DNA from 3 places in the Virgibacillus xinjiangensis genome. Region 1 is predicted to be linked to each of the others. Evidence: riboswitches for the same ligand, from Rfam matches in the RefSeq annotation. Region 1 holds a riboswitch; each other region holds the start of a gene.
The links. A riboswitch is a leader RNA that binds a small molecule or an ion and turns the genes downstream of it on or off. The one in region 1 is predicted to bind preQ1.
Positions count from the first base shown of each region.

Region 2: another riboswitch for preQ1. It lies ahead of queC (7-cyano-7-deazaguanine synthase QueC); the one in region 1 lies ahead of ACFOGI_RS15860 (QueT transporter family protein).
Region 3: another riboswitch for preQ1. It lies ahead of queF (preQ(1) synthase); the one in region 1 lies ahead of ACFOGI_RS15860 (QueT transporter family protein).

Region 1 is NZ_JBHRSA010000057.1:73,033-76,311, forward strand. Features, by position in the region: gene ACFOGI_RS15845 (MarR family winged helix-turn-helix transcriptional regulator) at 1-23, shown strand, start outside; gene ACFOGI_RS15850 (alpha/beta hydrolase) at 64-672, shown strand; gene ACFOGI_RS15855 (VOC family protein) at 746-1,600, opposite strand; PreQ1 riboswitch class I at 1,756-1,800, shown strand; gene ACFOGI_RS15860 (QueT transporter family protein) at 1,807-2,292, shown strand; gene ACFOGI_RS15865 (DUF3891 family protein) at 2,405-3,175, shown strand.
Region 2 is NZ_JBHRSA010000053.1:31,287-34,565, reverse strand. Features, by position in the region: gene queE (7-carboxy-7-deazaguanine synthase QueE) at 1-289, opposite strand, end outside; gene ACFOGI_RS14735 (6-pyruvoyl trahydropterin synthase family protein) at 289-723, opposite strand; gene queC (7-cyano-7-deazaguanine synthase QueC) at 720-1,385, opposite strand; PreQ1 riboswitch class I at 1,473-1,519, opposite strand; gene ACFOGI_RS14725 (hypothetical protein) at 1,947-2,384, opposite strand; gene ACFOGI_RS14720 (GNAT family N-acetyltransferase) at 2,426-2,932, opposite strand; gene ACFOGI_RS14715 (SIMPL domain-containing protein) at 3,056-3,279, opposite strand, start outside.
Region 3 is NZ_JBHRSA010000015.1:36,218-39,496, forward strand. Features, by position in the region: gene ACFOGI_RS04870 (sodium:calcium antiporter) at 1-485, shown strand, start outside; gene ACFOGI_RS04875 (radical SAM protein) at 532-1,245, opposite strand; PreQ1 riboswitch class I at 1,455-1,500, shown strand; gene queF (preQ(1) synthase) at 1,622-2,110, shown strand; gene ACFOGI_RS04885 (queuosine precursor transporter) at 2,165-2,806, shown strand; gene glpK (glycerol kinase GlpK) at 3,179-3,279, shown strand, end outside.

The sequences.
Region 1 (3,279 bases):
TAGGCATGGACAACGAAATCTAAATGTAACGATACAGAATGAATAAAATAGGAGGAACCATCTATGAAACACATTTTTCAAAAAGGTAAGAACCAGAATAAACCTACACTGCTTCTGCTTCACGGCACCGGCGGGACGGAAGAAGATCTATTGCCCCTTGCCAAGGAGATCGATCCTGAGGCAAATGTTTTAAGTGTACGAGGGAATATTTCTGAAAATGGCATGCCGCGTTTCTTCAAACGCCTTGCGGAGGGTGTATTTGATGAGGAAGACCTTATCTATCGGACCAAAGAGCTCTTTGAGTTTCTCGATGAGGCTGCTGAGAAATATGACTTCGATAGAGAAAATATCATCGCAGTAGGCTACTCCAATGGAGCAAATATTGCAGCAAGCTTGTTGTTCCATCACCAAGACGCCTTATCAGGTGCCATCCTGCATCATCCAATGGTGCCGCGCAGAGGGATCAACCTCCCTGATCTAACAGGAAAGAATATATTCATTGCTGCGGGGATCAATGATCCTATCTGTCCTTCCCAGGAATCCGAAGAGTTGAAATCGCTGCTCGAAAACGCTGGTGCAGATGTACAGCTGCATTGGGAAAACCGGGGCCATCAGTTGACCATGGGAGAAGTGGCGGCTGCCAAAAAATGGTATCAAACCATCAAAAAATGACGTTTCTGATATGGCAAAAACGTTCTGCTGATTAAGGCAGAACGTTTTTTTCATACAACTGAGGATCCCCTCATCATACGATCAACTGTATATGATTTCCGGACGGATCTTCCACTTTATAACCTTCTCCCGTTTCCTCTACATCCACGCCTGATTGCTGAAGTCGATCTATAGCTTTTTCCCTCATTTCCTTGTCCGGGAATAGAAGAGAAAACCAGCGGAGTCCGGCGCTATTCGGAGAAGGTTTTCCAGCCCCCTCCCCATTCCATATGTTCAACCCGATATGATGATGATAGCCGGCTGTTGAAGTGAACAATGCTCCTGGATAGGTAGCCACTATATCAAACCCAAGGCCATTTTTATAAAAAGCTTCCGTCTTTTTCAGGTCAGCTACATGCAGATGAATATGCCCCATCACTGTATCAGAAGGAAGACCTTCCCATTCCCGGTCACTTTCCGCGACAAGACTGTCAGCATCCAACGGATCTGTCACCATTTTCACGGTACTACCGTTCCAACTCCATTCATCTGACAGACGATCCCTATATACCTCGATGCCATTACCATCCGGGTCATTGAAATACAGAGCTTCACTCACATGATGATCCGAGGCACCTAACTGCAAGGTGCGTCCCGCCTTTATCAGATGTGTCAAAAAGCTGGAGAGGTCCTCCCGGGAAGGAAGTAATATAGCGAAGTGGAACAGTCCGGCTTTCCGCTCTTCTTTCGGCATGGAGCCCTCCGGCTCGACTATGGTCAGGATTGGACGTTTTCCATCAGCTGTCAGAGACGCACTATTCCCCGCCCTTTCCAGCACGTTGAACCCCACTACTTCTTCATAGAAAGCAATAGATCGATCCAGATTGGTAACATTGATGCACACTTGCCCCACATAGGTTGCCGGGTTTTCAAAAAATTTAGTTTCCATGATAATCTCCCTTTACATTATATTAGTTACAATAATAAACTAGGTTACTTTATGTAAATTGTAGAGTTCTTTCCCTATAATTGTCAACTAGATGTCCCCTTGAAGTACTCGTATCCTTCCCATTTCCATCTTTTTATATTATACTTGGTAAGTTAAAATACGTGGTTCGAGACCCTCCCACGATAAAAAACTAAGGAGAGAAGATAATGAAAACAAATACAATTGTCGTCAATGCTGTATTGGCAGCCTTATATATTGCTGTTTCCATGGTCATTCAACCCTTTGGATTCACCAATGTGCAGTTCAGGATTCCAGAAATGTTCAACCACCTTGTAGTGTTCAATAAAAAGTACTTTTTCGGTATAGTCCTTGGAGTGTTCCTCAGCAATCTGCTGTTCTCCCCATTGGGTATGTATGATTTGATTTTCGGGGTGGCCCACTCCGCTGTGTCGCTCGGACTTATCATTTTATTGGCAAAATATATCAAGAATACGTGGGTACTATTAGTTCTTAATACCCTGATTTTTTCTTTTAACATGTTTATTATTGCCTTTGAATTGAACCTGGCACTTGGTCTGCCTTTCCTCTTCACATGGCTGACCACCGCTGCAGGGGAGTTTGTTGTATTGGCAGTTGGAATTCCAGTTATGTATGCACTCAACAAGCGTTTACGTTTTCAACAATTGATATGACAAGCAGGCTTCATCTGGAAGGATGAAGCCTGCTATTTTTTTAACTGTTTACATATTCATCTATATAGGGAAAAATACAAAGTAGGTAGCAAATCGAAAGGATGTGCGGAGGATGATTATCAGGGAACATGATAACGATTTCGTTTTGGTGGAGCAACACCATCACGCCAAGCTTTCCGGAGAAATTATGGAAAGATGGAAAGACAATTTATTTGAAGGCAAGGGAAGAAAAGAGTCTGTACTATATGCAATCGAGCAGCATGACCTAGGCTGGAAAGAATTTGATAAACAACCTTTTTGGAATGATGCAAAGCAGGAGCCTTTCACCTTTACCGACTTCCCCATTCACCCGAAAGTGATCTTGTATACCCTTGGGATAGATGAAGTGGAAAAGGCAGACCCTTATGCTGCGCTTCTTTGCAGTGAACATTACAAACGCTTTATTGCTGCGGAATCCTCAAGGCAAGCAGACCTATTTGTCCGACAAGAAACAGCAAGACAAGAACGAATTATGGAGAACCTTCCCGATTTCAACAAACGTTTGTTTAACTTTCATTATGGGCTGGTCCAGCTTGGTGATAACTTCTCCCTCTATGTATGTATAAACGACCCGGGGGTGGGCAAGCAGGATGAGCATCCATTTTTCAAGCAGGGCATCCCCCTCCCATTTGAATTGGATGGCTTTCATAAAAATCCGATTGGCATCAACTGGTTGGATGAACAGACTGTTTCTTTGGAAACCTTCCCGTTTGAAGGTCCTGTTGAAGTAACGGTAAATCAAAAACGGGTGAAAAAGCAAGATATCCGGGAACATGGATTGATTAAATGCTATGAAGAAGCACAGACAGAAGGGGTCCCTGTCCGGTTGGTGCCTGCAAATTGATGAATCTTAGTGCCGGTGCAGCAATTACCGCGCCGGCAACCTGCCTTCCTCATTGAACTGCCTGCCCTCCCATATTTATCACTTCACATCACGTGGTCCCTATC
Region 2 (3,279 bases), on a different contig from region 1:
GCAGGAGATCGACCAGCCCATCCAATCTTGCCAACAATGCAGGATTCCCGCCGGAAATGGTGACATGGCCGAAGTTCTCACCACCCGCCTCTTTCAATGCTTCAAAGATTTCTTCCGGCTCCATTTTCCGGATAGCATCTTTTTCCGAACCGTCCCAGGTGAATTTGGAATCACACCAGGAACAGGAATAGTCACATCCAGCGGTACGGACGAACATCGTCTTTCTGCCGATGACCATCCCTTCCCCTTGAATGGTGGGCCCGAATATTTCCATCACAGGTATCGTCATCAGGAGCGCACCTCCTTTGGACGGTAGATGCAGTAACTGGTCGGTGTCTCCCGCAGGTATACCTGCACACATGCCGGCTTGTTCGGGAGGGTGTTCAGATAGCCCTGGACAATTTCCCAAATGGTCCGCGCCGCAACCTCCGTGGTAGGGAAAAGTTCTGCATCAACATCTGAAAAGCCCTCATCATCGTTCAGCGTCTGGTGGTCGAACCGCTTATGGATCAGATCTTTCACCACTTTGAAATTCACCAAGAACCCAGTGTGGTCCAATTCATCCCCGGCAACGGTGATGTTGGTGAAATATGTATGGCCATGCCGCTGCCTGCACGTACCGGCATCTTCATGTGGGATATAATGAGCGGCAGCGAAATGGAAATCTTTGTTGATTTCATACGAAAAATCATGAACAGCCGGCGGATAGATCTGCTGCATCATTCAGCATGCACCCCCGCCTTGCGGGCCTCATATTGCTTCAGACCTCTGTTGCGGAGTTTGCAGGCAGGACATTCGCCGCATCCGCTTCCCTTCACCCCGTTATAGCAGGTGAGCGTATGTTCTTTGACAAACTCGAAAGCTCCCAGTTGGTCACTGAGTTCCCATACCTCTGCCTTATCAAGCCACATCAGCGGCGTATGGATGACAAATTCCTGATCCATGGACAGATTCAGCGTCACATTCAACGATTTCATGAAGACATCCCGGCAATCCGGGTATCCGCTGAAGTCCGTTTCTCCTACACCGGTGATCAAGTGAGCGGCACCTACTTGCTTTGCCAATACACCTGCGAAAGACAGGAACAGCAGATTTCTCCCCGGTACAAAGGTAGATGGTGGGCCGTCCTCCCCTTCCGTAATTTTCATGTCTCCACGCGTCAACGCATTCGGGGCCAGCTGGTTCAATAAGGACATATCCAGTTCATGATGCGGTACATCAAGCGTTTGGCAAATCTCCTTGGCACAGTCCAGTTCCTCGTGATGCCGCTGTCCATACTGGAACGTTACAGCTTCCACCTCATCGAATGTTTCCAGCGCCCAGAAGAGACAGGTGGTACTATCCTGTCCACCGCTGAATACAACAATTGCCTTTCGGTTATCCATTTTTATTCCTCCCCTTTTTCTTTAAAAAGAAGAGAAGCAAGCATGTTTCCATCAAAAAAAACAACACCCAAGAAGCCGTGTTGTCTGATCTCCTTAGTTTTTTATAGAGGGATGGAATTGCGAACCTCTCCTGCCAAAAAGCAGACTTCTTTTTTCTGTTTTCCATGAAAGTATACCATAACCATATGTCCGCCATAAACGTTTTATTCTCTCCCCCCTGTTGTTCCAGTATTCCCGATCGACCAGTGCAGCCTCCTGTAAACGTAGATGGCAGCTCCCGATGAACCTTGCATGCGTATCCACAAACCATGCACAGATAGAAAAAAATCCTCCGGAGAGTCCGGAAGATCTTAGCGCCCGCTTGTCGTGGTATTCTGTTGTTTCCGCTTATTTAAAAACTTCCGTACAACCGGATAGATCATCGGTCCGTATTTGATCAATCTACGAATCAATCGTCCCATGGATTTTTCCTCCTAAACAAAAGGTTACCTATATAATTCCTCTTAGAGAAGTTTTTAAACAAGAGGAAGGATCATGGGACAGTCCAGATTCCTCACACTCCTAGCCTGAGGCCTCCCTCGTACGCTCCATCCGTTCCAGCAGATGATAGTCCTTGGTTTTACGGATCGGGATCCTGTTACGGACGGCAAAGTCATCCAGTTCTCGAAAGATGCCAGCGGGTTGATGGTTCTCTATTTTCACCCTCCAACCATCCTTCACCTTTATCGTTGCCGCTTTCCTTGTCCATCCGGTGCGCAAGAATTTCATTTCTACAACTTCATCCGACCGGTACATCTTCCGGTACACACGCTGGCCGAACAAGAGGGCCCGCACATGCACAGATTCCCCCTCCATCCATATCCGCCATTTCAAGGAGAGCACCACCAAACAAAACGGGATATAGCATAAAACGGCATAGCTGGACAATTGGACGGAAATCAACATTCCTATGGTCAGCAGATATCCCGCCCAGGCAGAAATCCTTCCCTCATAACACATGCAGCTCTTCCTCCCCTGAAGTAGACCGCTTGATGCATAGCTTAAGCTGTTCCTGCTTTATTCTCCACCTTCAATACCATCTGGAGCGTGTTCAAGATATGCCCGTCAAATGTATCCTGGAACTCGGATACCTGCTCAAACCCCTTTGCATGATAAAAGTTCTTCCCGATTTCATTCTGCTTCTCCACATTCAAGTAGACTTCCTCCACGCCGCCTAGCTGATCGATCCCTTCCTGAAGCAAAGCACTGCCGATCCCTTTCCCCTGATAATGCGGATAGAGATAGATGGCGCCGAGTTCCACCCTCCCTCTCTCCTTCACATCTGAGAAGTTCGCAAAACCGACAATCCGGTCATCCGCCTCCGCTACAAACAGATGGGTGTGTTTCAGGCGTTTCTTCATGGTTTTGGCACTGTAGGCATTCTGGAGAAATTTCTTTTGGATCTCCAGAGGAATGATCCCCTTATAGGTCGCATTCCAGCTCGTCACAGCCACCTGCTGGATGTGTTTGATATCCTTCTTTCCTGCCCTCCGGATTACAAACTCCATGTCATCCCCCTCTTTTGATTGATGGAAATATTTCCGATTATTATAACATTTATTTTCCAGCAATGCTCCCATTTTTATACAGTCAATTTTTCTCCAACATGCGCGTTCAGCCAGGAAGTTCCATTACTGCCCTGGCCCGTACATGAACGCTGCTTCTATTTCCGCTGTGACGGTCAGTTGTCCTGGCTCGATTGGTGTCCCTGCATCTTCAGCAAGGGCAACAGCAGTGTACGGCTGGATCGTGGGGGTGGATTGTTCGGTAATATGGATGGGCGTCACATCCAAGGATACCTGCATGGCTGCGGCGAGTGCAGCCGCTTTGGCAACAGCATTTTCATAAGCCTTTT
Region 3 (3,279 bases), on a different contig from region 1:
AACCGGCAAAAGACATGTCGATTAAAAAAGCGGTCATCGGTTTCATCATTGCTGCCATAGCCATCCTTCTAGCGGGGACCGTATTATCGATCACCGGTGATCAGATTGCAGTCATTACCGGTATGGGTTCAAGTTTTGTCGGCAGCTTCCTGATTGCAGCTACGACATCCTTACCGGAAGCTGTTTCCGTGTACGCTGCCTTGAGGCTGAAGAACATGAATCTTGCAGTAGGCTCGATCCTCGGAAGCAACATGTTCAACATGATCATCCTCGCAATATCTGATGCTGTTTACCAAGGCGGTTCCATATTGGCCGATGTTTCCCAGTCGAATGTGTATACTGGAATTGCCATTACTCTACTTTCCGCGGTACTGATTTGGGCATTGCTGAGAAAGCGTTCAGCTTCTCTGTGGACATACAGCATCCCGTCAATGATAACAGTCATAGGATATTTCATCGTTTCCTATCTGTTGTTCCAAGGATAATCATCACGAGTAAAAAAGGGGTACCTCCTTCAATGGGTACCCCTTTTTAGATGATTTCATAATTCAATATTTGTTCTGCGTTGGTGATACGGGCTACGGTCGGAGTTTTCATATCCTGGCTGATGCCACCTAGTAAGTTGCCATTCCGGTAGGGAACCACTTCAACCTTTTCTACGTTTCTTAAAGAGTGGATGAACTCAGAGAGAAGAATTAAATCCTCATCTTGGTCGCTGATGCCTGAAATCAGTTCATGGCGGATCCATACAGGGACGTGCTGTTCCGCCAAATGTTCAGCGAACTCCAGAATATGACGGTTGGTGATTCCGGTGAGTGCTTTATGTTTAAGAGGATTAATTTGCTTCAGGTTGAGCAGTACAAGGTCCGTTTTAGACAGAAGCTGATTCAGCTGCCGCAGGAAAAAATCGGATTTGGTGTAGCAGCTTCCAGCAGTGTCAATGGCTGTATGTACGCCGAGTTTCTTCAACTCACCAAAGAGTTTATTTAGAAATTTGGTATGGAGCAAGGCTTCACCGCCACTTACAGTTACTCCTCCTCCCGAAGCTTGCAGGAACGGAAGATAGGTCGTCACATCCTCTATGATTTCTTCAACAGTAATATCCCTGCCTTCTGAAATTTTCCGGCTGTCCGGATGATGACAGGATTTACAACGCATCGGGCATCCTTGCATGATCAATAAATAACGGAGGCCGGGACCGTGATCTTTTGTACATGTCTGTATGGAATGGATTCGATCCTTCATCTGTTCTGCTCCTCTCGGAAACTTCTGTCCGCCGTAAATATGGCGCCGGACAGAAGTATAATATAAGGTATGTAACAGTTCTATAGGTTCAATATATCACAAGATGAGCCCTTCTACCGTGGAAAATATTACAATAATGTGTATATTACAAAGGCAAAAATTTGCAGATGACAGAGAAGTGGCGACAGTGTATAATATGAATGTTGAATACGTGAGAGGTTCTTAGTCCAACCCTCTATAAAAAACTAAGCACTATTCATGAAATGAAGCCATGTGCCTTAGGACACATGGCTTTTTTATATTTCAGCACATGATGGCATTTCTGTCAGATGGAAATCCAGAAACTATGGAAGGAAGAAGAGAAGGAGGAGATTGTATGAAAAAACAGGATGTATCTGAATTGACCCTGCTGGGGAACCAAGGTGTCAGCTATGATTTTGATTATAATCCCGAGGTGCTTGAGACATTTGAAAACAATCATCAGGACCGTGACTACTTCGTGAAATTCAATTGTCCGGAATTCACTACATTATGCCCCATTACCAATCAGCCAGACTTTGCGACCGTTTATATCAGCTATATTCCCGACGTGAAAATGGTGGAGAGCAAAGCGTTGAAACTGTACCTCTTCAGTTTCCGCAACCACGGCGGTTTCCATGAGGACAGTATGAATATCATTATGAATGATCTGGTTAAACTCATGGATCCACGGTATATCGAAGTGTGGGGGAAATTCACCCCGCGTGGTGGGATTTCCATCGATCCTTACTGCAATTACGGACGTCCTGGCACCAAGTACGAAAAAATCGCGGAACATCGGATGATGAACCATGATATGTATCCGGAAACCATTGATAACCGCTGATAGCGGGAGCCAGGGTTGGACTAGAACCTCACCTATGTACAGGGAGGATTAATAATGTTTGTCTATTTGAATGCTTTATTTGTCGGGCTTTTAGTTGTTTCCAATATTCTTGGGGTAAAGCTTTTCAGTGTCGGTGAGTTCATTCTGCCGGCAGCAGTGATCGTCTATGTTATCACCTTTTTGGTTACCGATGTAATTGGTGAGGTCTACGGAAGGGACGCGGCAAGAAAAACCGTGCAGGCAGGTTTCTTTACCCAGGTGCTCGTGATGGTGTTCGTTTTTATTGCAATACAACTTCCTGCAGCACCTAATTTTGGCTTCCAAGCAGAATTCGAAACCATTCTCGGCGGCAGTTTCCGGGTCATGCTGGCCAGTCTATTATCTTATGTTGCCAGCCAGCATTTGGACGTGAGTCTTTTCCACCGGCTGAAATCCCACCATGGAGAGAAGAAACTATGGTTGAGAAACAATATTTCCACAGCTGCCGCCCAACTCGTGGATACCACCATTTTCATTGCGGTTGCCTTTTGGGGAATGGTACCGACAGGTGTTCTCCTTGGTATGATTGCAACCCAATATGTATTTAAACTGATCGTGGCGCTCATTGATACACCCATCGTCTATCTGCTGGTCTACATGGCCAGGAAACGCGGAACACAAGAGCAGTCAGAACTTGCCTTGCGTCATTCCTCCTGAGGAATGACGTTTTTTTATGGGGCTGATTTTTAAAATTAAATCAGCAGGGCATGGAGGAAATAGCAGAAGCGCAGAGTAATCAGCAGAAGGACGATTCCATCACCCTTTATTCGGATCTGAGGCCTTGCTCATAGAAACTGAAGGATCCTGCCGTAAGTTATTAAACAATCAACTTGTCCGATATTGAATAAGTACTTGTTTCCAAAAATTCTGCAGGGGGAATATAGAAGTTTAAAATAGTATCAAGTATAACGGCTTACCGGGCAGATATATCCTGGAAATAAAGCGCTTTAATTGCTATGATAAAGCAACATAATATTACGGCTGAATAATAATTGTATTGAAGGAGGAATTGGGTTGAAAGGTCAGTATATGATGTCGATTGATCAAGGTACAACCAGTTCGAGAGCCATACTCATTGATCATTCAGGGGAAATTGTTGCCACAGGCCAGAAGGAGTTTGAACAGTTCTT